3 regions of the Streptomyces sp. AC602_WCS936 genome follow, and region 1 is predicted to be linked to each of the others. Evidence: riboswitches for the same ligand, from Rfam matches in the RefSeq annotation. Region 1 holds a riboswitch; each other region holds the start of a gene.
The links. A riboswitch is a leader RNA that binds a small molecule or an ion and turns the genes downstream of it on or off. The one in region 1 is predicted to bind thiamine pyrophosphate.
Positions count from the first base shown of each region.

Region 2: linked by a shared signal. The riboswitch ahead of thiC (phosphomethylpyrimidine synthase ThiC) and the one ahead of KUM03_RS10135 (thiamine ABC transporter substrate binding subunit) in region 1 are both predicted to bind thiamine pyrophosphate.
Region 3: linked by a shared signal. The riboswitch ahead of thiO (glycine oxidase ThiO) and the one ahead of KUM03_RS10135 (thiamine ABC transporter substrate binding subunit) in region 1 are both predicted to bind thiamine pyrophosphate.

Region 1 covers NZ_JAGMUF010000021.1:30,678-41,003, reverse strand. The annotation lists gene tsf (translation elongation factor Ts) at 1-98, shown strand, start outside; gene pyrH (UMP kinase) at 304-1,062, shown strand; gene frr (ribosome recycling factor) at 1,244-1,801, shown strand; gene KUM03_RS10145 (phosphatidate cytidylyltransferase) at 1,801-2,931, shown strand; gene rlmN (23S rRNA (adenine(2503)-C(2))-methyltransferase RlmN) at 3,238-4,344, shown strand; TPP riboswitch at 4,386-4,491, shown strand; gene KUM03_RS10135 (thiamine ABC transporter substrate binding subunit) at 4,571-5,656, shown strand; gene KUM03_RS10130 (iron ABC transporter permease) at 5,719-7,320, shown strand; gene KUM03_RS10125 (ABC transporter ATP-binding protein) at 7,323-8,351, shown strand; partial or broken gene KUM03_RS10120 (maleylpyruvate isomerase family mycothiol-dependent enzyme) at 8,376-9,176, shown strand; gene KUM03_RS10115 (LAETG motif-containing sortase-dependent surface protein) at 9,244-9,966, opposite strand; partial or broken gene KUM03_RS10110 (LOG family protein) at 10,123-10,326, opposite strand, start outside.
Region 2 covers NZ_JAGMUF010000026.1:46,370-56,695, reverse strand. The annotation lists gene KUM03_RS12055 (cytochrome ubiquinol oxidase subunit I) at 1-52, opposite strand, end outside; gene KUM03_RS12050 (cyclophilin-like fold protein) at 262-636, shown strand; gene hisC (histidinol-phosphate transaminase) at 691-1,770, opposite strand; gene KUM03_RS12040 (LacI family DNA-binding transcriptional regulator) at 2,172-3,284, shown strand; gene KUM03_RS12035 (metallophosphoesterase family protein) at 3,497-4,603, shown strand; gene KUM03_RS12030 (hypothetical protein) at 4,786-5,652, shown strand; gene thiC (phosphomethylpyrimidine synthase ThiC) at 5,715-7,526, opposite strand; TPP riboswitch at 7,519-7,708, opposite strand; gene KUM03_RS12020 (YibE/F family protein) at 7,780-9,330, shown strand; gene KUM03_RS12015 (SsgA family sporulation/cell division regulator) at 9,394-9,831, opposite strand; gene KUM03_RS12010 (helix-turn-helix domain-containing protein) at 9,930-10,326, opposite strand, start outside.
Region 3 covers NZ_JAGMUF010000090.1:711,034-721,359, forward strand. The annotation lists gene KUM03_RS28585 (deoxyribonuclease IV) at 1-389, opposite strand, end outside; gene pknB (Stk1 family PASTA domain-containing Ser/Thr kinase) at 463-2,427, opposite strand; gene KUM03_RS28595 (thiazole synthase) at 2,652-3,449, opposite strand; gene thiS (sulfur carrier protein ThiS) at 3,452-3,652, opposite strand; gene thiO (glycine oxidase ThiO) at 3,649-4,857, opposite strand; TPP riboswitch at 4,855-4,966, opposite strand; gene KUM03_RS28610 (hypothetical protein) at 5,019-5,369, shown strand; gene KUM03_RS28615 (NAD(P)/FAD-dependent oxidoreductase) at 5,402-6,661, shown strand; gene KUM03_RS28620 (Rv2175c family DNA-binding protein) at 6,703-7,068, shown strand; gene thiE (thiamine phosphate synthase) at 7,242-7,898, shown strand; gene metF (methylenetetrahydrofolate reductase [NAD(P)H]) at 8,012-8,935, shown strand; gene KUM03_RS28635 (hypothetical protein) at 8,992-9,984, shown strand; gene KUM03_RS28640 (NAD(P)/FAD-dependent oxidoreductase) at 10,022-10,326, opposite strand, start outside.

The DNA.
Region 1 (10,326 bases):
AGCCCTACGCCCTGGACAACAAGAAGTCCGTCCAGAAGGTGCTGGAAGAGGCCGGTGTCACCCTGAAGCGCTTCTCGCGCATCAAGGTCGGCATCTGAGTCCGTACCGCGACGGACGCCCGACCCCGGTAGGGTCGACAGCAGTCGTCGGCGCCGTACGCGCATGCCGAGGCGCACGCGCGCGCGGCGGCGGACGACAGCAGATCTGACGAGGAGGCCATTGCCGCGTATGGGATGCGAAACACGCCCCCACCGGCAGTGGCCTTCTTCGTGTGTGTGACCACGTAAAAGAGGCGAGATCTCCATGACCACCAATGCCGAGAAGAGCGACGACGGCAAAGTACGCGGCCGCTTCATGCTGAAGCTGTCAGGAGAGGCCTTCTCCGGCGGTGGGGGCCTGGGCGTCGACCCCGACGTGGTGCACGCCATCGCCCGCGAGATCGCGGCCGTCGTACGCGACGGCGCTCAGATCGCCGTCGTCATCGGCGGCGGCAACTTCTTCCGCGGCGCCGAACTGCAGGTGCGCGGCATGGACCGCGCCCGCTCCGACTACATGGGCATGCTCGGCACCGTGATGAACTGCCTGGCCCTCCAGGACTTCCTGGAGAAGGAGGGCGTCGACTGCCGCGTGCAGACCGCCATCACCATGGGCCAGGTCGCCGAGCCGTACATCCCGCTGCGCGCCGTGCGCCACCTGGAGAAGGGCCGCGTGGTCATCTTCGGCGCGGGCATGGGCATGCCCTACTTCTCCACCGACACCACCGCCGCCCAGCGCGCCCTCGAGATCGACGCCGAGGCCCTGCTCATGGGCAAGAACGGCGTGGACGGGGTCTACGACTCCGACCCGAAGACCAACCCGGACGCCGTGAAGTTCGACGCGCTCGGCTACGGCGAGGTCATCACCCGCGACCTGAAGGTCGCCGACGCGACGGCCGTCACGCTCTGCCGCGACAACAGCCTCCCGATCGTGGTCTTCGAGCTGCTGAAGGAGGGCAATATCGCCCGCGCCGTCAAGGGTGAGAAGATCGGCACGCTTGTGGGTGACCAGGGCAGTCGGGACTGACCGGAGAAGCACCCCCCGTCCGTGGACACCACCTGTCCGGGGGACGGACGGGACGGGACCGGGCCGGGGGATGGACAATGTCCCGCCGGTCGGGAACCGTGCAGGAAGAACGCGACGCAGCCGGCCGCAGCTCCGACAGGGGACCGCAGCCGGGCCTACTCAAGACACGCAGGAGCAAGTGGTGATCGAAGAGACCCTCCTCGAGGCCGAGGAGAAGATGGAGAAGGCCGTCGTGGTCGCCAAGGAGGACTTCGCCGCGATCCGCACCGGCCGTGCGCACCCGGCGATGTTCAACAAGATCGTGGCCGAGTACTACGGCGCGCCGACGCCGATCAACCAGATGGCCTCGTTCTCCGTGCCCGAGCCGCGCATGGCCGTGGTGACCCCCTTCGACAAGACGGCCCTGCGCAACATCGAGCAGGCGATCCGCGACTCCGACCTGGGCGTCAACCCCAGCAACGACGGCAACATCATCCGGGTGGTGTTCCCCGAGCTCACCGAGGAGCGCCGCCGCGACTACATCAAGGTCGCCAAGGGCAAGGGCGAGGACGCCAAGGTCTCGATCCGCTCCGTGCGCCGCAAGGCCAAGGACGCGATCGACAAGCTCATCAAGGACGGCGAGGTCGGTGAGGACGAGGGCCGCCGTGCGGAGAAGGAGCTCGACGACACCACCGCCAAGTACGTCGCCCAGGTGGACGAGCTCCTGAAGCACAAGGAAGCGGAGCTGCTCGAGGTCTGATGAACGACTCTTCCTGGGGAGCGCCGCCACAAGCCGGGTACTGGGGGCCGTCCGACCGGGGACCTGTCCAGGGGGCTGCCCCGGCGGGTCCCGCGTACGATGCGCACTACGCGCAGCAGACTCGCCCCATGCCCATCGTGCCCGACGTACCCGAACACGGCGGAGACCAGGACGACGACCAGGGGGCCGCTCGGCTGAGCGGTCCCCTGTTCGACGACAGCCAGTCGGCGCAGCCGTATGCGGCGGCGCCGCGGAATCCGGAGCCCATGCCCGACGCCCCGCAGCCGGCGCAGCCCCTGCCGCAGCCGCCGAAGAAGAGCGCGGGGCGCGACCTGGGTGCCGCGATAGGGGTCGGCCTCGGACTCGGCGCGGTGATCATCGCGTCGTTGTTCGTGGTCAAGGCCGTCTTCGTCGGCGTGATCGCGGTCGCCGTCGTGGTGGGCCTGTGGGAGCTGACCAAGCGGCTCGATGAGCGCAAGGGCATCAAGGCGCCCCTCGTGCCGCTCGCCGTCGGCGGCGCGGCGATGGTCGTCGCCGGCTACGTACGGGGTTCCGAGGGCGCGTGGGTCGCCATGGCGCTCACGGCACTGGCGGTGCTGGTCTGGCGGATGACCGAGCCGCCGGAGGGGTATCTCAAGGACGTCACCGCGGGCCTGTTCGCCGCGTTCTACGTGCCGTTCCTCGCCACGTTCGTCGCGATGATGCTGATGGCGGACGACGGCGCCTGGCGTGTCCTGACCTTCCTGGTCCTCACCGTCGTCAGCGACACCGGGGCGTACGCCGTCGGCTGGCGCTTCGGCAGGACCAAGCTCGCCCCGCGCATCAGCCCCGGCAAGACCCGCGAGGGCCTGCTCGGCGCGGTCGCCTTCGCGATGGCGGCGGGCGCGCTGTGCATGCAGTTCGCGATCGACGGCGGCACCTGGTGGCAGGGCCTGGTCCTCGGCCTCGCGGTCGCCGTCAGCGCCACCCTCGGCGACCTCGGCGAGTCCATGATCAAGCGGGACCTCGGCATCAAGGACATGGGCACGCTGCTGCCGGGCCACGGCGGCATCATGGACCGCCTGGACTCCCTGCTGCCGACGGCGCCGGTGGTGTGGCTGCTGCTGGTGATCTTCGTCGGGTCGGGCTGAGGGCCGGTCGTCAGCCAGTGACCGAGCTCCGCCGCCCAGTTGGTGGCGGGGCTCGGTCCTGCCAGGCCACAGGGGGGAAGCATGTTCAGAAACCGACGGAAGAGAACACCGTCGTGCGACTGGTGCGACGCACCGGTGTCACGGCCCCGACGCTGGAGAAGGCGCCAGTACTGCGGCCCGGCACACCGCCGCAGGAGCCGGGTCGTCCGGGCCGTCCTGAACTTCCTCGACGGGATCACGTCGTGATACGCGTCCCACCTCGACGGCCTAATCGCCCCGGTACCGATCTGCGACACTGGGAACGTCATGCCTAAGCCCGGAGAACTCACATTCGTCGCCCCCCGCGGAGCCAAGAAGCCGCCGCGGCACCTCGCCGACCTCACGCCCGCCGAGCGCAAGGAGGCCGTCGCCGCAATCGGCGAGAAGCCGTTCCGCGCCAAGCAGCTCTCGCAGCACTACTTCGCGCGGTACGCGCACGACCCCGAGCAGTGGACCGACATCCCGGCCGGTTCCCGCGAGGGGCTCCGGGAGGCACTGCTGCCCGAGCTGATGTCGGTCGTGCGGCATCTTTCGACCGACCAGGGCACCACCCGCAAGACGCTGTGGAAGCTGTTCGACGGGACCCTCGTCGAGTCCGTCCTCATGCGTTACCCGGACCGGGTGACCATGTGCATCAGCTCCCAGGCGGGCTGCGGCATGAACTGCCCGTTCTGCGCCACCGGCCAGGCCGGCCTGGACCGCAACCTGTCGACGGCCGAGATCGTCCACCAGATCGTGGACGGCATGCGGGCGCTCAGGGACGGCGAGGTCCCCGGCGGGCCGGCCCGGCTCAGCAACATCGTGTTCATGGGCATGGGCGAGCCCCTCGCCAACTACAACCGGGTCGTCGGCGCCATCCGCCGCCTCACCGACCCCGAGCCGGACGGACTCGGCCTGTCCCAGCGCGGCATCACCGTCTCCACGGTCGGCCTCGTCCCGGCGATCCACCGCTTCACCGGCGAGGGCTTCAAGTGCCGCCTCGCCATCTCCCTGCACGCCCCCGACGACGAGCTGCGCGACACCCTCGTGCCCGTGAACACGCGGTGGAAGGTGCGCGAGGTGCTGGACGCCGGGTTCGAGTACGCGGCGACGTCGGGACGCCGGCTGTCCATCGAGTACGCCCTGATCCGCGACATCAACGACCAGGCCTGGCGCGGTGACCGGCTGGGACGGCTGCTCAAGGGCAAGCCGGTGCATGTCAACCTGATCCCGCTCAACCCGACGCCCGGCTCCAAGTGGACCGCCTCCCGGCCCGAGGACGAGAAGGCGTTCGTGGAGGCGATCGCGGCGCACGGTGTGCCGGTGACCATCCGGGACACCCGTGGCCAGGAGATCGACGGGGCGTGCGGCCAGCTCGCCGCGAGCGAGAGGTAACCTGACCGGCGGAAGTACGACCTGACAGAAATCACATCTTCATATTCCGACAGGGGAGCGCCACAGCGCTGAGAGTGCGGCACCGGCCGCAGACCCTCCGAACCTGGCCCAGGTCATTCTGGGTAGGGAGATCGGTCACCACTCGAGCTGTTGCGCCCTGCCCGGGACCCTCGCCAGGGGTTCCGGGCGGGGCCGCGTCTTCTCCTGGTCACCCAGGAGGAATTCAGTGAGCATCACCAAGAAGGTCACCGCCCTCGCCGTCGGGCTGGGCATGGCCGGCGGCCTCGCCGCGTGCGGATCGTCGTCCGACGGGGACGGCGGGGGTTCCGGCGACTCCAAGACCGTGACCCTCGTCAGCCACAACTCGTGGGCCGTCTCGAAGGACGTCATCGCCGCCTTCGAGAAGAGCTCCGGCTACAAGGTCGAGGTCCTGGAGGACGGCGACGCCGGGCAGGCCGTCAACAAGGCCATCCTCACCAAGGAGAACCCGCAGGGCGACGTCTTCTTCGGCGTCGACAACACCCTGCTGTCCCGCGCCCTCGACAACGGCCTGTTCCAGCCGTACGAGGCGAAGGGGCTCGACCAGGTCGACGCCGCGTACCGGACCGACACCGACCACAAGGTCACGCCCGTCGACACCGGCGACATCTGCGTCAACTACGACAAGGCGTACTTCAGCGAGCACGGGCTGACCCCGCCGGACTCCTTCGACGACCTGGTCAAGCCCGAGTACAAGGACCTGCTCGTCACCGAGAACGCGGCCGGTTCCTCGCCCGGCCTGGGCTTCCTGCTCGGCACCGCCGCCGAGTACGGCGACGAGGGCTGGCAGGACTACTGGAAGAAGCTGAAGGCGAACGGCGTCAAGGTCGTCGACAGCTGGGAGCAGGCGTACAACGAGGAGTTCTCCGGCTCGTCCGGCGGCAAGAAGGCCAAGGGCGACCGGCCGCTCGTCGTCTCCTACGCCTCCTCGCCGCCCGCCGAGGTGATCTACGCCGACCCGCAGCCGGACACCGCGCCGACGGGCGTCGCCCAGGGCACCTGCTTCCGCCAGATCGAGTACGCCGGCCTGCTGAGCAACGCCCAGAACCCGGAGGGCGGCAAGGCGCTCCTCGACTTCATGCTGAGCAAGCGGTTCCAGGAGGACCTGCCGCTCAACATGTTCGTGTATCCGGTGCGCAAGGACGCCGCGATCCCCGAGTCCTTCCGGAAGTTCGGTCCGCCGGCCGAGAACCCGCGGACCATGGACCCGGCGAAGATCGCCGACAACCGCGATCAGTGGGTCAAGTCGTGGACCTCGCTCGTCGTGAGGTGAAGCGGGCGGAGCGCGTGGAGCGCGTGAGGACCGTGCGCGGGAGCGCGGCGCGGCTCGGTCTGATGGCCGTGCCCGTCGCGTTCTTCGCGGCGTTCTTCGCCTACCCCGTCGCCGCGATCGTCGCGCGCGGACTGAAGGTCGACGGGGCCTGGCAGCTCGGGCGGATCGGGGAGGTGCTCGGGCAGTCCGACGTCCGGCAGGTGCTGTGGTTCACCACCTGGCAGGCGCTGGCCTCCACCGCGCTCACCCTGCTGATCGCCCTGCCCGGCGCCTACGCGTTCGCCCGCCTCGACTTCCCCGGCAAGCAGGTGCTGCGGGCCGTGGTGACCGTGCCGTTCGTGCTGCCGACGGTCGTCGTCGGCACGGCGTTCCTGGCGCTGGTCGGCCGCGGCGGGCTGCTCGACGAGCTGTGGGGCCTCAGGCTGGACACCACGGTGTGGGCGATCCTGCTCGCGCACGTCTTCTTCAACTACGCCGTCGTCGTCCGCACCGTCGGCGGCCTCTGGTCGCAGCTCGACCCGCGCCAGGAGGAGGCCGCGCGGATGCTCGGCGCCTCGCGGCTGACGGCCTGGCGGCAGGTGACGCTGCCCGCGCTCGCGCCCGCCGTGGCCGCCGCCGCGCTGATGGTGTTCCTGTTTACCTTCACCTCCTTCGGCGTCGTCCAGATCCTCGGCGGGCCCGCCTTCTCCACCCTGGAGGTGGAGATCTACCGGCAGACCTCGCAGGTCTTCGACCTGTCCACGGCCGCCGTACTGACGCTGGTCCAGTTCGTGGCGGTCGCCGCCGTCCTCGCCGTGCACGCCTGGACGGTACGGCGGCGGGAGACGGCCCTGCGACTGGTGGACGCGGCCACGATCGCGCGCCGCCCGCGCGGCACCGGGCAGTGGGCGCTGCTGGCGGGGGTCCTGGTCACCGTCGCCGGACTGATCCTGCTGCCGCTGGCCGTACTGGTCCAGCGCTCCCTGGACGCACCCGGTTTCGGCTACTACCGGGCGCTGACCCGCGCGGACGGCGGCACCTTCCTGGTCCCGCCGATCGAGGCGATCGGCAACTCCCTCCAGTACGCCGTCGCCGCCACCGCCATCGCCGTGGTGATCGGCGCTCTGGCCGCCGCCGCGCTCACCCGCCGCGACGCGGGCCGTTTCGTACGCGGCTTCGACGCCCTGCTGATGCTGCCGCTCGGGGTGTCCGCCGTGACCGTCGGCTTCGGGTTCCTGATCGCGCTGGACGAACCCCCGCTGGACCTGCGCTCCTCCTGGATCCTGGTGCCGCTCGCGCAGGCGCTGGTCGGCGTCCCCTTCGTCGTACGGACCATGCTGCCGGTGCTGCGGGCGGTGGACGTACGGCTGCGGGAGGCGGCGGCGGTGCTCGGGGCGTCGCCGTGGCGGGTGTGGCGCGAGGTGGACCTGCCGATGGTGCGGCGTGCGCTGCTGGTGGCCGCCGGGTTCGCGTTCGCCGTGTCGCTCGGGGAGTTCGGGGCGACCGTGTTCATCGCGCGGCCCGACAACCCGACGCTGCCGGTGGCCGTGGCGCGGCTGCTGGGACGGCCCGGGGAGATGAACTACGGCCAGGCGATGGCCCTTTCGACGATTCTGATGCTGGTGTGCGCCGTGGCCCTGGTGGTGCTGGAACGGCTGCGGACCGACCGGACCGGGGAGTTCTAGACATGCCGCCGAGCCTGCTCAGCCTTGATGGCGCGACCGTCCGCTTCGGCGGGCGGGCCGTGCTCGACACCGTCGACCTCGATGTCGCCGAGCACGAGGTGGTGTGCGTGCTCGGGCCCAGCGGCAGCGGCAAGTCGACGCTGCTGCGGGCGGTCGCCGGTCTCCAGCCGCTGGACGCCGGACGGGTGACGCTGGACGGGCGGGACCAGGCCGGCGTGCCCGCGCACAAGCGCGAGGTCGGGCTGATGTTCCAGGACCACCAGCTGTTCCCGCAGCGGGACGTGGCCGGGAACGTCGCCTTCGGGCCGCGGATGCGGGGCGCGTCCCGTGCCGAACAGCACGAGCGGGTGGGGGAGTTGCTGGAGCTGGTGGGCCTGCCGGACGCCGCCCGGCGGTCCGTCGCCGCGCTCTCCGGCGGTGAGCAGCAGCGGGTGGCGCTGGCCCGCGCCCTCGCGTCCCGGCCCCGGCTGCTCATGCTGGACGAGCCTCTCGGTCAGCTGGACCGCTCGCTGCGGGAGCGGCTCGTGGTGGAACTGCGGGAGCTGTTCGGCCGGCTGGGCACCACCGTGCTCGCCGTGACCCACGACCAAGGCGAGGCCTTCGCGCTCGCCGACCGGGTCGTGGTGATGCGGGACGGGCGGATCGCCCAGTCGGGGACGCCGCTTCAGGTGTGGCAGCGGCCCGCCGACGCCTTCGTGGCCCGCTTCCTGGGCTTCGACAACGTGGTCGACGCGACCGTCACCGGGCAGGCCGCCGACACCCCGTGGGGCAAGGTGCCGGTCCCCGAGGACGCCCCGCAGGGCGCCCGCACCCTGCTCGTCCGCCCTGCCGGGGTGCGCCTGGTGGCCGCCGACGCGGGCCTGCGCTGCACGGTCACCGCCCGCACCTTCCGCGGCACCCACGTCGCCGTCCACCTCCAGCCCGAGGACGCCCCGCGCCTGGAGGCGGCGTGCGCGCTGCGGGCCGCGCCGGAGGTCGGGGACACGGTCGGAGTGGAGTACGACGTGGCGGAAATCGTGGTGCTCGGGTGATCTTGCCCTCGTAGGGTGACGGACATGACACGCCTCGCGCATGACCGCTACTGCGATGAGATCGACCGCCAAGTGGGCCGGTTCAGGTCCGTGTTGTCCTCGGGCGCCGACCTGTCAGCCACCGTGCCGACCTGCCCGGACTGGTCCCTGGAGGACCTCGTGCGGCACGTCGGCCGCGCCCTGCGCTGGGTCTAGCTGATCGTCCGCACTCGTGCCGAGGAGGACGTCCCGCTGGACCGGGCGCCGGGAGCGGAGGGGCCCGGGGCACGGGGGGACGCGGCCGCGCTCGACGCGTGGCTGGCGGAATCCGGTGCGACGGTCGTGCGCGCGCTGCGCGAGGCCGGACCGGACGGGCGGGCGTGGTCGTGGTTCGGGGACCACACCGCGGGCTTCTGGGCCCGCCGGATGACGCACGAACTCGTCGTCCACGGTGCGGACGCGTACCTTGCGGCGGACCGGCCCTTCGAGGCGGTGAGGGCGGAGGTGGTCGCCGACGCGATCGACGAGTGGCTGGAGATCGTGCGGTTCGTGCAGCGGGTCCTGCCGGACGGGCCGGCGCGCGAGCTGCGGGCCCCGGGCCGCAGCATCCACTTGCACGCCACCGACACCGCCGCGGGCCTCGACGCCGAGTGGTTCATCGAGCTCGCCGAGGACGGCGTCACCTGGCGCCGAGCCCACGAGAAGGCGACCGTGGCGCTGCGCGGGCCGCTGACGGACGTACTGCTGGCCTTCTACGGCCGGATCGCGCCGGACGCGCCCGGGCTCCAGGTGCTCGGCGACCGCGAACTGCTCGAACTCTGGCTGGCGAAAGCGAGGTTCGGCTGACCGGATGTGAGGGTGGCCCGCCCCCGGGCAGGGGACGGGCCACCGGTCACGTACGGGGGTGCGGGCGTCAGCGGTTGCCGTTCGCTCCGCGACGGCGCAGGCCGAGGAAGACCGCGCCGCCACCGACAACGACCAGGGCCGCCGCGATGCCGACGATCACGCCGGTGTTGGAGTTGGCGCCGGTCTCGGCGAGGTTGGACTCACCGGCCGCCGGGGACGGGGCGTTGCTCGGCACGGCCGCCGGAGCGGTGCTCTCGCTCTGCGACGGTGCCGGGGCCGACGTGGAGGGTGCCGGCGTCTTCGTCTCGTCGGACGGGGTGTCGGACGGGACGGGGGAGCTCTCCGACGGGGTCGGGGAGGGGGATTCCGTCTCCTCCGTGTCGCAGGCGGTCGCCGGGGTCACGAGGTTCGGCTTGATGTCCTCGTCGACGTACTTGTCGGCCTTGACGTGGATGCGGTACTCGGCGTTCGGCTTCCAGTCCTCGGTGAAGGTGATGGTGGTGCCTTCGCTCGAGCCCTTGACCACCTGCTCGCCGACCTTCTTCGCGTCGGCGCCGTTGTTCTGCAGGTACACGCTGACGGTGGCGGGGATACCGGCGGGGTCCACGTCGGTGACCGTGATGACGCCCTTGTCGCCCTCGCACTTGGCGGCGGCGGAGAACTCGCTGATGTCGCAGGCGAGAGCGTTGCCGGCGGCGCCGATCGCCAGGGCCACCGAGGCGGAGGCGACACCGAGGGCGCGAACACCACGGCGCGATGCCGTGCTTCTGAATATGGACAGGACTGCCACGTTTGTCCTTTACGGGAGCGCAGATGCGGGGGGTGGAGAGGGTGCTGACGCCCGATGACGCGGCCCCAGCACACCCACGAGCCTCACTGGTCTATAAGCGGTGCATAAGCAGTGTCAACGCATCTGTCTGCCAAGGGCGTTGGCTTTGCTTGCTTATTAACCGCCGAGACGTTTCAGCGCCTCGGGAGCCTCCTCGATCCGGTCGACCAGAGCGATCCGGGACTCCATGGTCCGCCCCTCGGCGAGCGAGGTGAGCAGCGGCCACGCGGGCAGCTTCTCCGTCCAGTGCCGCCGGTCCACCAGCACCATCGGCGTGGGCTCGCCCCGCGACTCGTAGTAGTTCGGCGTCGCGTTGTCGAA
Region 2 (10,326 bases), on a different contig from region 1:
TGATGCCGAACTGCCAGCGCGCCAGCGTCTCCGGCGCCAGAGCCATGTCCACGTCGTCACTCTCCTTGCATCGCCACTCGCCGTGGTCGGCGGCAGTTTGTGCGTGTATGTCACACCCAACTCGGGCGCAACCGAGACACGCTTGTGAACGCGTTCACATTCACAAGCAATTATGACGTACAGCTTTTCGACACCGGAAGGGGGGTCCCTTGTGACGTCAACCCCTTGGCGAGAACTTCAACATCTTGTTGAATTCGCCGCATGAAGATACGGATCTCATGGCCCGCGGGTCACCTCACCGCGACCCTCACCGACACCCTGAGCACGCAGGCGCTCCTCAAGGCCCTGCCGCTCACCGCCTCCGCCCACACCTGGGGCGAGGAGGTGTACTTCGACACAGGTGTGTCGGTTTCACGTGAAACGGACGCCCGGCAGGTCGTCGAGCCTGGCACGGTCGCCTTCTGGACCGACGGCGACGCCCTGGCGCTGCCGTACGGGCCCACGCCGATCTCGCGAGGCGACGAGTGCCGCCTCGCGAGTCCCTGTAACATCCTCGGCCGCCTCGACGGCGACCCGCGCCTGCTGGCGACGGTGCGGAACGGTGACCCGGTGCGCGTCGAACGCATCGACGCCTAGCAACTGAGGACGCCGCGCTACGACGACCCCGCCCGTGGGCGCGCCACAGCCGCCCTACAGCTCCTTGCGGAACTCCTGCGCCACCTTCAGGAAGATGTCGTTCGCCTCGCTCTCACCGACCGTCACCCGCACACCCTCGCCCGGGAACGGTCGGATGACCACGCCGGCCTGCTCGCACGCGTCCGCGAAGGCGACCGTGCGCTCCCCCAGCCGCAGCCACACGAAGTTCGCCTGGGTGTCCGGCACCGTCCAGCCCTGCGAGCGCAGCGCGTCGACCACGCGCGTGCGCTCGCACACGAGCGAGCCGACCCGTCCGATCAGCTCGTCCTCGGCCCGCAGCGACGCGATCGCCGCCTCCTGGGCGATGTGACTCACTCCGAAAGGCACCGCCGTCTTCCGCAGTGCGGCCGCCACCGGCTCGTGGGCGATCGCGAACCCGACCCGCAGGCCGGCGAGACCGTACGCCTTGGAGAAGGTCCGCAGCACGCAGACGTTGGGCCGCTCTCGGTACAGCTCGCAGCCGTCCGGCACCTCGGGGTCGCGGATGAACTCGCGGTACGCCTCGTCGAGGACCACCAGCACATCGCTGGGCACCCGGTCCAGGAAACGCTCCAGCTCGGCCCGTCGCACCACCGTGCCGGTCGGGTTGTTGGGGTTGCAGACGAAGATCAGCCGGGTCCGGTCGGTGATCGCGGCCGCCATCGCGTCCAGGTCGTGCACGTCGCCCGGGGTGAGCGGCACCTTGACCGACGTCGCGCCGCTGATCTGCGTGATGATCGGGTACGCCTCGAACGAGCGCCAGGCGTAGATCACCTCGTCGCCCGGGCCAGAGGTCGCCTGGATCAGCTGCTGCGCCACACCGACCGAACCGGTGCCGGTGGCCAGGTGGGAGAGGGGGACGCCGAACCGGTCGGAGAGTTCGCTCATCAGCGACGTACAGGCCATGTCCGGGTACCGGTTGAACGACGAGGCCGCGGCCGTCACCGTCTCCATCACGCCCGGCAGGGGCGGGTACGGGTTCTCGTTGGAGGACAGCTTGTAAGCCACCGGGCCGTCGGCAGCGGCGGGCTTGCCCGGCTTGTAGGTGGGAATACCCTCCAGCTCGGCGCGCAGCTTGGGGCTCGTCTCGCTCACCACAGTCCTCCTCATGACCACCACCGGCATCGAATACTTCTCACCTTAAGAGGATTCGGCGCCGCTGCGTATAGGTGAGGCCAGACCTCGTCCGTCACACCGGCATCAGGGGCATCAGGACACGAAGGCGCACGATTCAGGGGGCGCGCCGCACATATATCTACGCGCCGGTGGCTCGCGCCGTGGCGCGCATCCCTCGTGCAGGTGAGTTGAGACCTCTTCGCAACATCGGACACGCGGCAGGCCCTCAGTCGTCGGCACGTCAGGTACTGGGGTAGATGGCCCCATCTGGCTTGGTTTCCACGGCAGTTGATCCCTAACGATCTTGCAGAAACGTGACTGTCAACGCCTGCATATGCGTCCGCCCTACCCCACCCCATGAGCCCTACTATCGGCTCGCCATGACAGCAGCAGGGAAGCACCAGGTGAGCCGCGCGGAAACCTCACGCCGAGGCAGCCGGCCGGGCCGGGCGGGCATCAGGGACGTGGCCGCCGCCGCCGGAGTGTCCATCACAACCGTCTCCGACGCCCTCAACGGCAAGGGCCGACTCCCGGATGCCACCCGGCGCCATGTGCGCGAGGTCGCGGACCGACTGGGCTACCGGCCCTCGGCCGCCGCCCGCACGCTCCGCACCGGCAAGTCCGGACTCATCGGCCTGACCGTGACGACGTACGGGGATGAACCTTTCACCTTCACCGAGTTCGCGTACTTCGCCGAGATGGCGCGCGCCGCCACGTCCGCCGCGCTCGCCCGGGGCTACGCGCTCGTCATCCTCCCGGCGACCTCCCGTCACGACGTGTGGTCCAACGTCGCGCTCGACGGCACGGTCGTCATCGACCCCTCCGACCACGACCCGGTCGTCAGCGAACTCGTACGCCAGGGTTTACCGGTCGTCTCCGACGGCCGCCCGGCCGGCACGCTCCCTGTCACCGCCTGGGTCGACAACGACCACGAGGCAGCCGTACTCGGCATCCTCGACCACCTCGCCGACGCCGGCGCCCGCCGGATCGGCCTGCTCACCGGCACCACGACCGACACGTACACGCATCTGTCGACCACCGCCTACCTGCGCTGGTGCGAGCGCGTCGGCCAGGACCCCGTCTACGAGTCCTACCCGGCACACGATCCGTGCGCCGGGGCCGTCGCCGCCGACCGGCTGCTGGCCCGCCCCGACCGGCCCGACGCCGTCTACGGACTGTTCGACCCGAACGGCACCGACCTGCTCGCCGCCGCCCGCCGCTACGGACTGCGCGTCCCGGAGGACCTGCTGCTGGTCTGCTGCAGCGAGTCCACCGTGTACGCCAGTACCGAGCCGCCCATCACGACGTTGTCCCTGAAGCCCCGCCGTATCGGTACGGCGGTGATCCAGGTCCTGATCGACGCCATCGAAGGGCTCGCCCAGGACCAGCCGGTCGAACAGGTGATACCGACCGAGTTGATCGTCCGGACGTCTTCGCAGCGCCGCCCGCCCCGGACGACGGTCAGCCCGCCGCGGTCGCCCGAGCGCGAGTAGGACCGCCGCCCGGCGCGCCCGGAGCACGGTCGTGCCACCGTCGCGGACGGGCGAAGCCGGGCCCAATCGGGGCGAAAGCCGCGGTGAACCGGAGTCCTGTTCTGATTCACCACCCCTGGGTCATCACACAGCGCGATCCGCATTCCTATGATGGGCCCACACACCGCGGGCCGCTGCGACCAGGCAGTCCGAAGCGGTGCAGATGCGGCGCGATGGTGGAGGGGTCGATGACTCAGGGGGCCGGTCAGGGACCCGAGGTGCAGCGGACGGCGACGGTGCGCGACTTCCGGGTGCCCGCGTACGTCCACGAGGCCGCTCCGTACGCCGCCCCTGGACCGCAGGCGAGCGAGGCCGCCCCGCCGTCCGAGGAGGGGCACGAGGAGGCTCTTCCGGACGGGTACACGCCCACCCAGCGAGATCTGCCCGTCATCCGTCGGGGTGACACGGTCCAGGTGACCGTCGACCCGGAGCCGGTCCAGGTGACACAGTCCGCCACGGGACAGGGCCCGCTGTTCGTGGTCGGCGACGTGCACGGCTACCTCGACGAGCTGGTGGCCGCCCTGCGGGAGAAGGGCCTCATCGACGCGGGCGGCCAGTGGTGCGCCGGCACCACGCGGCTGTGGTTCCTCGGCGACTTCACGGACCGCGGCCCCGACGGCATCGGCGTCATCGACCTCGTGATGCGGCTGTCCGCCGAGGCCGCCGCGGCCGGTGGCTACTGCAAGGCGCTGATGGGTAACCACGAGCTGCTGCTGCTGGGCGCCAAGCGGTTCGGCGACACGCCCGTCAACTCCGGCGCGGGCACCGCCACCTTCCAGGCGGCCTGGCTGCTGAACGGCGGCCAGAAGACCGACATGGACCGCCTGCAGGATCACCACCTGCAGTGGATGGCCCGACTCGACGCCATGGAAGAGGTCGACGGCCATCTCCTGGTCCACTCGGACGCCACCACCTACCTCGACTACGGCCGTTCCATCGAGGAGGTCAACGACACCGTCCGCGAGGCGCTCACGCGCAACGACGCGGAAGAGGTGTGGGACCTGTTCCGCAAGTTCACCAAGCGCTTCTCCTTCCGCGACGAGGGCGGCGCCGACGCCGTGCGCTCCCTGCTGGATACGTACGGCGGCACCCGGATCGTTCACGGCCACAGCCCCATCCCCTATCTGTTGGGCGAGGTCGGCTCCGAGGACGGCGAGGACGACACCCGTACCGCGGTCGAAGGACCTCACGTCTACGCGGACGGGCTGGCCATCGCGATGGACGGCGGCGTGACCATGGCCGGAAAGCTGCTGGTCCAGCAACTGCCGCTCGAATCCTGACCGTTCGCCGAACGGGCATTTCGGCGGCGGCCTCCTCACAGGTCGGCACCCAATTTCTGGAAACCCCCTGTCACCCTCCACCGTCACCGCTCTACCATCGGCTTATCCGTAGCAGGCTCCCCTCCGTTTCTGCCCGACGGCTCGTTGGCATGCGAGCCCCAAGCCCTACGGAGCATCGGGGGATGCACATGAACAGCGTTCCGCAGCACCTGCCGAACGAGGACCGCCAGGAGTACGAGCGGATCCTCGACGAGGCGCTGCGCTCCGCACCACGCCGCCCGGAGCTGGCCGCTGTCGGACAGCGGCTCAACTCCGAACAACTGCGCACCATGGCACTCAGCGCCACCGCCCTCATCACCGCGGCGGCCACCACCGAGTACCAGCACTACGTCAAGGTCCGTGAGGAACTGCGCCACCCGGCGCCGTCCGCCAAGGACCCGGCCACGCGCGGATCCGGCTCCGAGGAGCAGGGTCCGGGCGCGGCAGGACTCGCCGCCACCATGGGCGAGGTCGCCGAGGCGACCGGTGCGGGGGCCGTGGCCGTCGTCGCCGTCCTGGCGCCCGTCCTGGCCGGCACCGCCGCAGCGATCTTCCTGCTCGTCGGTTACCTCCTGAAGGTGCTCGACCCGGGGCAGACCTTCGCGCAGACCATGCTCACCACCGGGTGGGTGTTCGGCGCCGTGACCGCGGTCGCGATCCTCGTCGCCGCGGTGGGTCTGCTGCTCACCGCACTGCGCAACCGCCCCTTCGCCGAGCCCGGCTTCTACGGCGAACTCGACGAGGAAGTGGTCCGGGCCAGGGACGCCTGGCACGAAGCCCTGCTGGAGCGGGGCATCCTGCCGTTCCTGCGGGAGGCACTCGCCGATCCGGGCGCCGCGGCCCTGCGCACGGGACCGGCGGCGCCGACGAGCCGCATGCCGCACCTCGGCTACGGCCGTCCGGGCTTCACGAGCCCCGGTGAGGGCACCGCCACCGGCCCGGGCCCGAGCTACTCGAGCCCGGACTACAGCAGCCCGGACTTCGGCGGCCCGGAACACCGGCCCGATTAGTCACCTCCCGGGCGCCGTACCCCCCTTGCCTTCGGGGGTACGGGGCACCGGGCCGGGTGACGTCAGTCGGCGATCGGCAGGTACACCCGGTTCCCGCTCGCCGCGAACTCCTTCGACTTCTGGAGCATCCCCTCGGCGACCTCCTCGGGAGACGCGCCCTCGGCGGCCGCACCACCGAACCGCTCCGTGATGCTCTGGCTGATCTTCATGGAGCAGAACTTCGGCCCGCACATCGAGCAGAAGTGAGCCGTCTTGGCAGGTTCGGCGGGCAGTGTCTCGTCGTGGAACTCCCGCGCCGTGTCCGGGTCGAGGGCCAGGTTGAACTGGTCCTCCCACCGGAACTCGAAACGGGCGTCCGACAGCGCGTCGTCCCACTCCTGGGCACCCGGGTGACCCTTGGCGAGGTCGGCGGCGTGGGCGGCGATCTTGTAGGTGATGACGCCGGTCTTGACGTCGTCACGGTTGGGCAGGCCCAGGTGCTCCTTGGGCGTGACGTAGCAGAGCATGGCCGTACCCCACCAGGCGATCATCGCGGCACCGATGCCGGAGGTGATGTGGTCGTAGGCGGGCGCGACGTCGGTCGTCAGCGGGCCGAGCGTATAGAACGGAGCTTCATCGCAGATCTCCTGCTGAAGGTCGATGTTCTCCTTGATCTTGTGCATCGGGACGTGGCCCGGGCCCTCGATCATGGTCTGTACGTTGTAACGCTTGGCGATCGTGTTGAGTTCCCCGAGCGTGCGCAACTCCGCGAACTGCGCCTGGTCGTTGGCGTCCGCGATGGAGCCCGGCCGCAGGCCGTCACCGAGCGAGTAGGTGACGTCATAGGCGGCGAGGATCTCGCAGAGCTCCTCGAAGTTCTCGTACAGGAAGGACTCCTTGTGGTGCGCCAGGCACCACGCCGCCATGATCGACCCGCCGCGCGAGACGATGCCGGTCTTGCGATTCGCGGTCAGCGGTACGTACGCCAGGCGCACACCGGCGTGGACCGTCATGTAGTCCACGCCCTGCTCGGCCTGTTCGATGACCGTGTCCTTGTAGATCTCCCAGGTCAGCTCCTCGGCCCGGCCGTCGACCTTCTCCAGGGCCTGGTAGAGCGGCACGGTCCCGATGGGGACGGGGGAGTTGCGCAGCACCCATTCGCGCGTGGTGTGGATGTTGCGGCCGGTGGACAGGTCCATGACCGTGTCGGCGCCCCACCGGCTCGCCCAGGTCATCTTCTCGACCTCCTCCTCGATGGAGGACGTCACCGCCGAGTTGCCGATGTTGGCGTTGACCTTCACCAGGAACCGCTTGCCGATGATCATCGGCTCGATCTCCGGGTGGTTGACGTTGGCGGGCAGCACGGCTCGGCCCGCCGCGATCTCCTCGCGGACCACCTCCGGCGCCACGTTCTCCCGGATGGCCACGTACTCCATCTCCGGCGTGATCTCTCCCCGGCGTGCGTACGCGAGTTGCGTGACCGCGCTGCCGTCCCGGCCGCGGCGCGGCTGGCGCGGGCGGCCGGGGAAGACGGCGTCGAGGTTGCGCAGGCCGCCACGCGGCGAGGTGTGCTTGATTCCGTCGTCCTCGGGGCGAACGGGACGGCCCGCGTACTCCTCGGTGTCACCGCGGGCGATGATCCAGTTCTCCCGCAGCGGCGGCAGCCCCCGGCGGACATCGGTGTCGACGAGCGGATCGGTGTACGGGCCCGAGGTGTCGTAGAGCGTGACCGACTTCCCGTTGGTGAGGTGCACCTGACGGACCGGCACCCGCAGGTCGGGGCGCGAGCCCTCGACGTACGCCTTGTGCCAGCCGATGGACTTCCCGGCCTCCACGGTCTCCTCCTGGGCGGAGTTCTGAGCGGAGGCAGGCGTGCGTGCGTCCTTGATGGTCATGAGACCTACTCCCTACGCCGGCATTACCCGGTAACAGGTTCGGCGGTCGACGCAGCGGCTTCCGTCTGACGACGCTTCGTGGGATACATCACTCGGGTTCGGTGACGTTTCCCGTGAAACATCGCTGGGACGGAGGTCAGCGCCCTCTCAGCCCGGTGCTCCGAGCTCCCGCGTGTACAAAGGTGCCTCCACGCTAGCGTCAATTCGGGCGCGGTGAACAGAGGGCCCCCCTCGTTCTTGCGATGATCGGTCGGTGACCACACCGCAGCATCCCCCCTTCCCACCGCACGAACCCCGCCGCGGACCGGGCACCGAGCACGGCGACAACCGCGGAGCCGGTCCGGCCTCACCCGGTCCTCACGGCGCGGGCGGAGACCGACATGACGCGGGGGGCGGGCACGGCTCGGGCGGTGGGCAAGGCCCTGGCGGCGGGCACGGTGCCGGCGGGGGCCATGGCTCGGGCGGCGGAGACGGGGGCGGTGGACACAGCCACTCGCACGCGCACAGTCATGGTCCGGCGGCGCCCGTCTCGCGGCATCTGCGGAAGGTCATCGCCGCGGTCCTCATCCCGTTCGCCGCGGCCGTGCTGATCGGCCTCGCGGTGCTGTGGCCGGGCGGAGCCCCGCCGCACGAACGCACCGGGGTCGGTTTCGACCGGCAGACGCAGCAGGCCACGGTCACCAAGGTGGTCGAGCTGAGCTGTCAGTCCGTGAACGCCTCGGGCGTTCCCCCGACCGGCGACACGTCCACCGCCGAGGGTTCCTCCGCGGTGCAGCGGGCGAACGGCGACTGCAAGCGGGCCACGATCCGCGTAGACAGCGGCAGCGACAAGGGCCGCACCTTCACCGAGATCGTGCAGCCGGACCAGTCACGGCAGTTGCACGAGGGCCAGAAGGTCGTGGTCGCCTACGAGCCCTCCGCGCCCGAGGACCTGCAGTATTCGGTGACCGACATCAACCGCCGTGTCCCGATGGCGCTGCTCGCCGGCATCTTCGCCCTCGCGGTCGTGGTCGTCGGCCGTCTACGGGGTCTCATGGCCCTGGTCTCGCTGGCCGTCAGCTTCCTGCTGCTCAACTTCTTCATGCTGCCCGCGATCCTGCAGGGATCGAACCCGCTGCTCGTGGCGGTGATCGGATCCAGCGCCATCATGCTGATCGCGCTGTACCTGTGCCACGGTCTGTCGGCCCGCACGTCCGTGGCGGTACTGGGCACGCTCATCTCCCTGGTGCTGATCGGCGTGCTCGGGTCGCTGTTCATCGGCTGGGCCGCGCTCACCGGCAATACGGACGACAACACGGGCCTCATCCACGGCCTGTATCCGACGATCGACATGAGCGGCCTGCTGCTCGCCGGAGTCATCATCGGTTCGCTCGGTGTCCTCGACGACGTGACGGTCACCCAGACGTCGGCGGTCTGGGAACTGCACGAGGCCAATCCGACGCTGGGCCGGCGCGGGCTGTACCGCGCCGGAATCCGTATCGGTCGCGACCACATCGCTTCGGTCGTCAACACCCTGGTCCTCGCCTACGCGGGCGCCGCCCTTCCGCTGCTGCTGCTGTTCTCCATCGCGCAGAGCGGGGTGGGGACGGTCGCCAACAGCGAGTTGGTCGCGGAGGAGATCGTGCGCACCCTGGTCGGCTCGATCGGCCTGGTGGCGTCCGTTCCGGTCACCACGGCCCTCGCTGCCCTCGTCGTGTCGGCCGACCGGCCCGCCGACCACCCCGCGGCCCGGACCGCCGGAGCGGCACCGGGTTCGGGCCCGGCGCCCGTACGTGGCGGGCGGGGCCGGCGTCGTAAGCGCTGAGCCACCGACGGGAGCGCCCAGGTGAAGCGTTACGGCACGTGGAGGGATTCCTGCCGTAACGGTTCAGCCCGCGCTCTGTTCCTCCGCCAGGATGCGGTCCAGGGCCTCGTCGAGGTGGGCGTCGAAGTCGGCGAGCGCGCCCTCCTGGCCCAGCGGCACCAGTTTGTCGGTCCGGTCCAGGAACGCCACCAGAGGCGCCGCCGACGAACGGAAGAGCGCCTGGTCGTTTCCGACCTGAAGGCGGATCAGCACCTCGGCCAGCGGCTCCGGGTCGACGGGGGCGATGCGCACATCGCCGTCACCGCACGGCCGGCCCACCCCGTCCAGCAGCAACTCTCGGCCGAAGGCCCAGGTCACCGGCGCGTCCCCGGGCAGATGGAAGGTCAGTCGCACGGCATAGGGATCACAGGTCTCGTAGCGCAGCTCCACCGGGATGCGGAACGAGAGCTCCTCGGACACGAGAAAGCTCATCATGACCTCTGCCTGTACGGACTCGCCCATCGCACACCCGTCATTCGCCGTCGACTGTCCGGGAATCAAACCTCTAACACTGGTGGCATCTTGCTCAACGTACACACCAGATCACAAGGAGTGAGTTTTCAGATACTGATAGAGATCGCCAGTGACCCCAGAAGCCGCCCCACCTCGTCCTGCAAACGCTGGGCCGCGGGCAGCAGCCGGTCGGCCTGCTGGAGGGGCAGGGAAATGGCCATGGTGGCGGCCGTGGTGCCGACGGTGATCGGGATCGCCGCGCACACCGTCCCCAGGGCGTACTCCTGGCGTTCGACCACTGGGGCCATCCGCCGCATGCGTTCCAGCCGCTTCAGCAGGGCATTGCCATCACGCACCGTGTACGGCGTGACGGGCCGCACGGGGTAGCGGTCCAGATGGTCGCGGCGGGCATCGTCGTCCAGCTGCGAGAGCAGGCACTGCCCGATGGCGTGCGCGTGCCCGGTCTCGCGGAAGTCCGCCCATTCCTCCACGGCCGGATTCCCC
Region 3 (10,326 bases), on a different contig from region 1:
CCGGTCGCGCTGCCGGTGTGCACGACCACGCCGAGCGCCCCGATCGCCCGCCCGCGCCGCAGCGAGTGCCGCAGCGACTCGACCGACCGCTCCACCGTCGCCTCGGTGTGCGAGCCGAAGTTGATCAGGTACGGCGCGTGCACGTACGCCGGGATCGACCCGGCCGCGCAGGCCTCCCGGAACGCCTCGTCCTGCTTCGGGTTGCCGGCCGGCGTGGCCCAGCCGCGCGGGTTGGCGACGAAGACCTGCACGGTCTCCGCCTTCAGGTCACGGGCGTAGGACAGGCCGACCGAGTGCAGGCCGCCGGCCACGGGGACGTGGCCGCCGACGGGATTGCGGGGGAGCGCGGGGGCGGGGGAGGGGGAGGAGGCGGACCGTTCACTGTTCACCCATTCAGGGTGTCATGACTGGTCACGCCCCCGGACCGTGAGTGCCGTCACCTGAGGGCGTCACCTGCGTGCGTCACCTGATGGTGATCTTGATGGTGGATCCCTTGGGAGCGGTGTCCCCGCCGTCCACGGACTGCTCCTTCACCGTGTCGCCGAACAGCCCGAGCAGACCGCGGTCCTCCTCCACGTCGAAGCCCGCGTCCTTCAGCTTCCGTTTGGCGTCGTCCACGCTGTCGCCGACCACGTCCGGCACCTCGATCATCTCGGGGCCCTTGGAGACCGTGAGGGTCACCGTGTCGCCCTCGGCGGCCCGGCTGCCCGAACCCGGCGTCTGACGGGCGACCTGGCCCTTGTCGTACTCCGAGTTCACCTGCTCGTCGGCGACCTTCACCTTCAGCCCGGCCTCGGTCAGCTCGGCCCGCGCGTCGGCCAGGTCGTCGCCGGTGACGTCCGGGACGTCGATCGGGCTGCCCTTGCTGACGACCAGCGCGACCGCGGAGCCCGCGCGCACGGTGGTGCCCGTCCTCGGCTTCGTGGAGATCACGAAGCCCTTCGGCACCTCCCCGCTGAACGCCCGGGTCACCATGCCCGGCTCCAGCCCCTCGTCCTTCAACACGGTCCGCGCCCGGTCCAGCTTGTAGCCCTCGACGTCCGGCAGCTTCACGGTGTCGGGGCCGTCGGAGACCGTGAGCGACACCGAGTCGTTCTTGCGGATGCGGGTGCCCACACCGGGGTCGGTGCTGATGACCTTGCCGCGCTCCACGGTGTCGCTGTAGGCGTGCTCGACCTTGCCGACGTCCAGCCCGGCGTCCTCCAGCCGGTCCCGGGCCTGCGCCTCCGTCTTGGACACCAGCGCCGGCACCTTGGTGAACTGGCCGGAGTTGATGTACCAGACGCCCGTGCCGACGCCGAGCACCAGCAGGACGGCGATGACGATCGCCAGCGGGCCGCGCCGCAGCTGAGGGCGTCGGCGCCCGGGCGGGGCCGCCGGGGGAGCGGTCAGCCGACTGGTGCGGTGCATCCCGTCGGCGTCCGCGGGGAAGGCGCCGTCCGGGCCGTCGCCGTCGCCGTCGTCCTCGTTGACGGGCAGCGGCCGGGGCATCGTCAGCGCGCGGGGGATCACGCTCGTGCGGTCCTCCGCGTTGTCGTGCTCCCCGGCGAGCGCCTGCGGCGGCACCGCGTCCAGCTGCTCCTCGGTGAGCGCGGCTCGGGCCTCACGGGTCTGCGCGAGCAGCGCCACGGCGTCGTGCGGCCGGATCTCCGGGTTGCGCGCGGTCGCTGAGGCGACCAGCTCGTCCAGCTCGTACGCCATCCCCGGCACCGCGGCCGACGGCGGCGGCACGTCCTCGTGCAGGTGCTTGTAGAGGACCTGGGCCGGGGAGTCGCCCTCGTGCGGCTTGCCGCCGGTCAGCATCTCGTACAGCACGACGCCGCACGCGTACACGTCGACCCGGGGGTCGGCCGCGCCCTGCTCGATCTGCTCGGGCGCCAGGTAGGAGACGGTGCCGAGGACGGAGCCGGTGGTGTTGGTGACCGTGTCCACGGCCCGGACCAGTCCGAAGTCGGCGACCTTGACCCGGCCGTCGTCCCCTATCAGCACGTTCTCCGGCTTCATGTCCCGGTGCACGAAGCCGGCCCGGTGCGCGGCGCCCAGCGCGGCCAGCACCGGCTCCAGGATGTCCAGCGCGGCCCGCGGCCTGAGCGCCCCGCGCTCGCGCAGCACGTCACGCAGGGTGCAGCCGGCGATGTACTCCATCGCCAGGTAGACGTACGCCCCCTCGGCTCCCTGATCGAACACCTGCACGACATTGGGATGGTCCAGCCGGGCGACCGACTTCGCCTCGCGGATGAAGCGCTCCACGAAGGTGGCGTCGGTCGCGAGCGTAGGGTGCATCACCTTCAGCGCGAGCACGCGGTCCAGGCGGGTGTCCACGGCCCGGTAGACCGTGGCCATCCCACCGACCGCGATCCGCGCCTCTACGCGGTACCGGCCGTCGAGCACCTGCCCGACGAGAGGGTCCTGAAGGGTCGTGTCCACGCAGCGAGTCTACGAGCCACCACGGACACCCGACGCCGCCGTCACCGATCGGCCCCGGTACTGCAGCGCACCTGTGACGCTTCCCACGCACGAGCACTCGAGTAGCCGCCCACGCACGGTCGGCCGCCGACGGCGCTCGACCCCCACGGGCGAGGCCCACCTCTTGCCCGACTGGAAACGGGTGGTGCGCGGGTGGGAGACCAAGACCCCAGGACAGCGCAGGCTCACTGAAAAGCGGGCCGCTCCGGATCCAGCACCGCAAGGCCCTCCGCAGGAGACGACGCCTCGGCGAACCGCCGCCGCGGAATCCGCCCCGCCCGCCGCGCGCAGCGCCCCGCCTCCACGGCGAACCGCATCCCCTCCGCCATCAGCACCGGTTCCTGCGCCCGCGTCACCGCCGACGCCAGCATCACCCCCGCACACCCCAGCTCCATCGCCAGCGCCACGTCCGACGCCGTACCGGCCCCCGCGTCCAGGATCACCGGCACGCGCGCGTGCTCCACGATCAGCTCGAAGTTGTGCGGGTTGCGGATGCCCAGCCCCGACCCGATCGGCGACCCGAGCGGCATGATCGCCGCGCACCCGACGTCCTCCAGCTTCCGCGCGAGGACCGGGTCGTCGTTGGTGTACGGCAGCACCGTGAACCCGTCGTCGACCAGCGTCTCCGCCGCGTCCAGCAGCTCGATCGGGTCCGGCAGCAGGGTGCGCTCGTCGGCGATGACCTCCAGCTTCACCAGGTCGGTCCCGAGCGCTTCGCGCGCGAGCCGCGCGGTGAGCACGGCCTCCCCGGCGGTGAAGCAGCCTGCCGTGTTCGGCAGCACCCGGATGCCGAGCTTCTCCAGCACCGACAGCACCGACCCGTGCACCGAGGCGTTCACGCGCCGCATCGCGACGGTCGTGAGTTCCGTGCCGGACGCCACCAGCGCCCGCTCCAGGACGTCGAGGCTGGGCGCCCCGCCCGTACCCATGATCAGGCGGGACCCGTAGGTCGTACCGCCGAGGACGAAGGGATCGTCGGCCATGGTCAGCCTCCTTGCACAGCGGTGAGGACTTCGACGCGGTCGCCGTCGGCCAGCGCGGTGGCGGCCCACCGCGCGCGCGGGACGACGGTTTCGTTGAGTGCGGCGGCCACTCCGGACGGCGCCGTGGTGAGCGTGCCCACCAGGGCGTCCAGGGCCGTGCCGGGAGCCACCTCGCGCGGCTCGCCGTTGACGGAGATGTTCATGCGGACTGCTCCGAGAGTTGCGGGAGTGCGGGAACCGCGGGGTCGGCGCCGAAGCGGCGGGGCGTGAAGGGACGGCCCTCCTCCGGGAGCTCCCCCGTGGCCAGGGCGTGCGCCATGACGTCACCGGTGACGGGAGTCAGCAGGACGCCGTTGCGGTAGTGGCCGGTGGCCAGCAGCAGGCCGTCCAGGGCGGTCGGGCCGAGCAGCGGGGCGTTGTCCGGGGAGCCGGGGCGCAGACCCGCGCGGGTCTCCGTCAGGGGCAGCTCGGTGATGCCGGGGACCAGCTCGTGGGCGTCGCGCAGCAACTCGTAGACGCCGCCCGCGGTGACCGTCGTGTCCCAGCCCAGCTCCTCGCTGGTGGCGCCGACGACCAGCTCGCCGCTCTCCCGGGGCACCAGGTAGACGGCGTTGCCGCGCACCACGGCACGCACCGTCCGGTTCAGCAGCGGCCCGTGCGCCCGCGGCATCGTCAGCCGCAGCACCTGCCCCTTCACCGGCCGCACCGGCGGCAGTACGTCCTGAGGCACGCCCGTGAGCCGTCCGCTCAGGCTGCCGCCCGCCAGCACCACCTGCCCGGCCGCCAGCACGGTGCCGTCGGCGGTGACGATCCCCGTGGCCCGTTCGCCGCCGTGCCCGACGGTGAGCCGGTCGGCCCACACCCGGTGGAGGACGACGCCCGCGCGTTCGCAGGCGGCGACCAGCGCGGCGGCCAGGCGCCGCGGGTCGATCTGGTGGTCGCCGTCCACCCGGAGCCCGCCGCGCACGCCAGGCGCGAGCATCGGTTCCAGGCGCCGGCACTCACGCCCCGACAGCCACTCGGACTCCAGGCCCGAACGCTGCTGGAGCGCGTGCAGCTCCCGCAGGTGGGCGCGGTCGTCGGCGTCCAGCGCCACGGCGAGGGTGCCGCAGCGGCGGTAACCGAGGTCATGGCCCGTGACGTCCGCCAGCTCGGCGGCGAACTCCGGGTAGCGGCGGGCCGAGGCGAGGTTCAGGGCGAGCAGCGTCTGCTCGCCGTAGTGCAGTTCCGTGACGGCGGCCAGCATTCCGGCCGCCACCTGGGCGGCGCCACCGCCCGGTTCGGGGTCCACCAGGGCGGTGGCGAGCCCGCGCTGCGCGGCCCGCCACGCCGTGACCAGGCCGATGATCCCACCCCCGACGACGAGGACGTCAGGTGTACGGGACGACGAGTGCGGTGGTGACGACATGGGCGTCCAGCCCCTCCCTTCGCCGGCATGACCCGGATCAGGTTCGTACGGTCGGAGGCCGCCAGCCTCCCTCTCAGCCCGGTGCGTCCGGGCTCCCGCGAGTGCCTTACGTTGGCCACCCTAGCCCGCAGCACATCGCACTCGTAAGGGAGCCTCCGCCCGTGGCACGCTCGCTCGACGGTCTGGTCCTCGCCCCCGTCGCCGACCAGGCGCCCGGCCAGGTGGGCACCCGGACCCGCTTCACCTACCACGAGCAGGACGGCGCCGTGTGGGCCGAGTACGCGGGCGGTGACGTCGTGCGCGGCCACCTCGTGGGCACCCGGGAGGGCGACCGCCTGGACTTCCGGTACGTGCAGCTCAAGGCCGACGGCAGCACGTCGTCGGGGCACTGCGTGTCGACCGTCGTGGAGCTGTCGGACGGGCGGGTGCGGCTGGACGAGACCTGGGAGTGGGAGTCGCAGCGGGGCAGCGGGACGAGCGTTGTGGAGCAGGTCACCGCGCACGAGCACTGACCGGCGATGTGCCGGGTGTCTAAGGTGATCAGGTGAGCGAGCAGACGCAGGAGCGGACCCCGGAGCGCCGCGTGGTCGTCGTGGGCGCGGGCATGGCGGGGGTGCAGACCGCGGTCGCCCTGCGCGAGCAGGGCTTCACCGGCCCCGTCACGCTGATCGGCGCCGAGCCGCACCAGCCCTACGACCGTCCCCCGCTGTCCAAGGCCGTCCTGCTCGGGACCGCCGAGGGCTCCGCCTTCGACGTCGACTTCGAGGCGCTCGGCATCACCCTGCGGCTCGGCTGCGAGGCCCTGGGCGTCCGCCCCGCCGAGCACGTCCTCGACACGTCCGAGGGACCCCTGCCGTACGACTGCCTGGTCCTGGCGACCGGCGCGGAACCGTTGCGGCTGCCCGGCGCCGAGGGCGTGCCCGGCGTGCACCTGCTGCGCACCCTGGACGACGCCGAACGGCTGCGCCCGGTGCTCGCCCGGCAGCACGACATCGTGGTCGTCGGCGCGGGCTGGATCGGCGCCGAGTTCGCGACCGCCGCGCGGGAGGCGGGTTGCGCGGTGACCGTGGTGGAGGCCGCCGACCGGCCGCTGGCCGGCGCACTGCCCGCCGAGGTCGCCGCCCCGATGGCGCGGTGGTACGCGGAAGCCGGCGCCGTCCTGCGCACGCACGCGCGCGTGGAGCGCGTCGAGCCCGGCGAAGGACCCGGGGAGTCCGGTCACGTGGTGGTCCTGGACGACGGTTCGCGGCTGCCCGCCGGCGCGGTCGTCGTCGGCATCGGCGCCCGGCCCGCCACCGCCTGGCTGGCCGGCTCCGGGATCGCCCTCGGCGCGCACGGCGAGGTCGTGGCCGACGACCGCCTGCGCACGTCCGCCACGGACGTGTACGCGGTCGGCGACTGCGCGTCCTTCCCCTCCGGCCGCTACGGGGAGCGGCTGCTGGTGCACCACTGGGACAACGCCCTCCAGGGCCCGCGCACGGTCGCCGCCGACATCGTCGGCGCCGCCGCCGGCGAGGTCCCCGAGGCCTACGATCCGGTGCCGTACTTCTGGTCCGAGCAGTTCGGCCGCTTCGTGCAGTACGCCGGTCACCACACGGCCGCCGACGCGACCCTGTGGCGCGGCGACCCGGCGTCCGCCGCCTGGACGGTCTGCTGGCTGCGCGAGGACCACCTGGTCGCCCTGCTGGCGGTGGGCCGCCCCCGGGACCTGGCGCAGGGCAGGAGGCTGATCCAGGCGGGCACGGCGATGGATCCGCGGCTGCTGACCGACCCGGCGAAGCCGCTGAAGGCGGCCACGGCGTAGTCCGGTTTCCGACTGTCAGTGCCAGATGGCAGGCTTGAGGCGTGACCGAGATTGACGCAAAGATCGATGCTCTCGTGCCTGCCTGGCTCACCGTTCCCGACATCGCCGAGATGCTCGGCGTCGAGGTGACCCGCGTGCGCCAGCTGATCAAGGAAGGCCAGCTCATCGCCGTACGCCGCGGCGAGAACCGCGCACTGCACATCCCGGCGGCCTTCATCGACGGGGACAAGGTCGTCAAGGGCCTGGTCGGGACCCTGACGCTGCTGCGGGACGACGGCTTCACGGCCGAGGAGATGCTGGAGTGGCTCTTCACGCCCGACGAGTCCCTGCCCGGCACCCCCGCGCAGGCGCTGAGCGAGAACCGTGGCACGGAGGTGAAGCGCCGCGCCCAGGCGCTCGCCGTCTGATCTGATACCCCGGGCGCCGGGGGTCCGCCTCGTGGCGGCGCCACCGCCGCGTCGTACCTTGGGCGGCGTATCCCTGCGAAGCTCCGTCCGGGAGTCGCAGGGCGTCGCAGTCCGTTAGCCGAGGTGTGCGGCCCACCGCGGGCCGCACACCGCACACCTGGGGGGACACCCGCATGCCCGACACCGCCGCGACCGCACGCGCCCGGCTCGCCGACGCCCGGCTCTACCTGTGCACGGACGCCCGCCGCGACCAGGGCGACCTGCCCGAGTTCCTCGACGCGGTGCTGGCCGGCGGCGTCGACATCGTGCAGCTGCGCGACAAGGGCATGGAGGCGGCCGAGGAACTGGAGCACCTGAAGGTCCTCGCCGACGCCTGCGCCCGCCACGGCAAGCTCCTCGCGGTCAACGACCGCGCGGACGTCGCCCACGCTGCCCGCGCCGACGTACTGCACCTCGGGCAGGGCGACCTCCCGGTGCCCGCCGCCCGCGCGATCCTCGGCGACGACGTGCTCGTCGGCCGCTCCACCCACGCCGAGTCCGAGGCCGCCGCCGCGGCCGTCCAGGACGGTGTGGACTACTTCTGCACCGGCCCGTGCTGGCCGACCCCCACCAAGCCCGGCCGCCACGCACCCGGCCTCGACCTGGTCCGGTACACCGCGTCCCTGGGCACCGACCGCCCCTGGTTCGCCATCGGCGGCATCGACCTCGGCAACCTCGACGAGGTGCTGGAGGCCGGTGCCCGCCGCGTCGTCGTCGTCCGGGCGCTCACCGCGGCGGACGACCCGGGCGCGGCGGCGGCCGAGTTCGCCAAGCGGCTGCGGGAGGCCTAGGTGTGCTGTGGGTGCCGCGGGCATGTGTCCAAGGGGTGGACAACAACTCGACAATGCGGACAAATATCCCGCATCCGGTTGGGTGACCGCCACCCCCTGGCTAACCTGCCCGTATGGCCCTCGGAACCGCATCCACCAGGACTGATCGCGCACGCACCGTGCGTGACATGCTCGCCACCGGCAAGACGACGTACTCGTTCGAGTTCTCGGCACCGAAGACGCCCAAGGGCGAGAAGAACCTGTGGAGCGCGCTGAGGCGGGTCGAGGCGGTCGCCCCGGACTTCGTTTCCGTCACCTACGGCGCCGGCGGTTCCACGCGCGCGGGCACGGTCAAGGAGACCCAGCAGATCGTCGCCGACACCACACTGACCCCCGTCGCCCACCTCACGGCGGTCAACCACTCCATCGCTGAGCTGCGCAACATCATCGGCCAGTACGCGGACGCCGGGATCCGCAACATGCTGGCCGTGCGCGGCGACCCGCCCGGCGACCCGATGGGCGAGTGGGTCCCGCACCCCGAGGGCCTGACCTACGCCGCCGAACTCGTCGAACTCATCAAGGAGTCCGGCGACTTCTGCGTCGGCGTCGCGGCCTTCCCGGAGATGCACCCGCGCTCCGCCGACTGGGACACGGACGTGGCGCGCTTCGTCGACAAGTGCCGGGCCGGCGCGGACTACGCGATCACCCAGATGTTCTTCCAGCCCGAGTCGTACCTGCGCCTGCGCGACCGCGTCGGCGCGGCCGGCTGCGACACCCCGGTCATCCCCGAGATCATGCCGGTGACCAGTGTGAAGATGCTGGAGAGGTTGCCAAAGCTCAGCAACGCCTCGTTCCCGGCCGAGCTGAAAGAGCGGATCCTCGCAGCCAAGGACGATCCGGCGGCTGTACGCTCGATCGGGATCGACTTCGCCACGGAGTTCTGCGCGCGGCTGCTGGCCGAGGGTGTCCCCGGACTGCACTTCATCACGCTCAACAACTCCACGGCGACGCTGGAAATCTACGAGAACCTGGGCCTGCACCACCCACCGCGGGCCTAGACCGGCCGCACATACTTACGACACACTGCCTTGCGGCCACTGGGAGAGGGGCGTACATGGGCTGGACGGTCCTCTACATCGCGTTCGGTATCGTCGCGCTGTGGCTGCTCGGTGAGGTGCTGCTGCAGTACAAGGCGCGGCTGCGCTGGCGGCTGCTCGCCTTCGGCGGCTTCGTCGGCGTCGTCGCCGGTGTGCTGCTGTCCAACGTGATCGTCATCGGTCTCGGCGCCGCCGCCTTCGCGGTCGGCCAGACCTACGTGACCCTGTCCTTCCGCCGCGGCTTCGAGGCCGGCTGGGCGGTCAACGCCCCGGCGAGCCTGGTCGGCAGGCGCGCCCGTCCCGAACGCGGCCGCCAGGAACCGACGTTGGAGGTCTCCGGCCTCGAGGCGGCCGGTCCGGGCCACGACGCCTACGGCGACCGTGACGCCTACGACGACGACCACGCGCAGGGCGACGGCGGCCCCTCGTACGGCCACGACGACTACGACCGCGACGACGTCTTCACCCCGGCCCGCCCCGCCGACCCGAGCGCGGCGGAGACCACCGCCGTCTACGAGCCGCTGCCCATGCCGGACGACACCAGTTCCTACGGTGTGTACGGCGACACCGGCTACCGACACGACCAGCAGACCCCGGCCGCCGCCGCGCCCGGCGCCGACCCGTCCTACGCCTACGACTACTCGGGCCACCCCCAGCAGGGTTACGGGTACGACACCGGCGGCCAGCAGCAGTACGCCGCCTATTCCGACCCGTACATCGGCACCCACACCTACGGCGAGGCGTCGTACGACACCGGCGGCTATGACACGTCGGGCGGGCAGCAGTACGGCCAGCAGGGCTACGGGCAGGATCCGTACGCCACCGGCACGACCGGCGGCTACGGCGGTGAGACCCCGGCCGGCGGGGTCTGGGTGCCGCAGCAGCGCAGCACCGACGACCCCTACGGCGGCGAACTCCCGCCGGAGCAGACGTACCCGTACCAGGGCGACGGCCAGCAGCCGCAGGGTCAGGGCCAGAGCCAGGGCTACGACGAGCAGTACCGCTTCTGACGGTGCCTTCGGCGCCCGGCGACCGGGCGCCGGCCGCTCACTGGGAGCCCCGGAACTCCGGTCCCTCCACGACGAGTCCGGCGACCAGCGCGCCCGACATGCCCGCGTGCGGCAGGCCGCCGCCGGGGTGCGACCAGCCGCCGACCGTGAACAGGCCCTCGATGCGCGTGCTGTTCGCCGGGTGCAGCAGGCGCCCGCCGACGCCCGCCAGGGCCGGCACCGGCACCGCGCCGTCCGCCGCGCCGGTGGCCGCCGCCACGTCGGCCGGGGTGCGCACCTCGTGCCACAGGAGGCGGTCGCGCAGGTCCGGTATCGCACGCTCGGCGGCCTGGACGAGGCGCT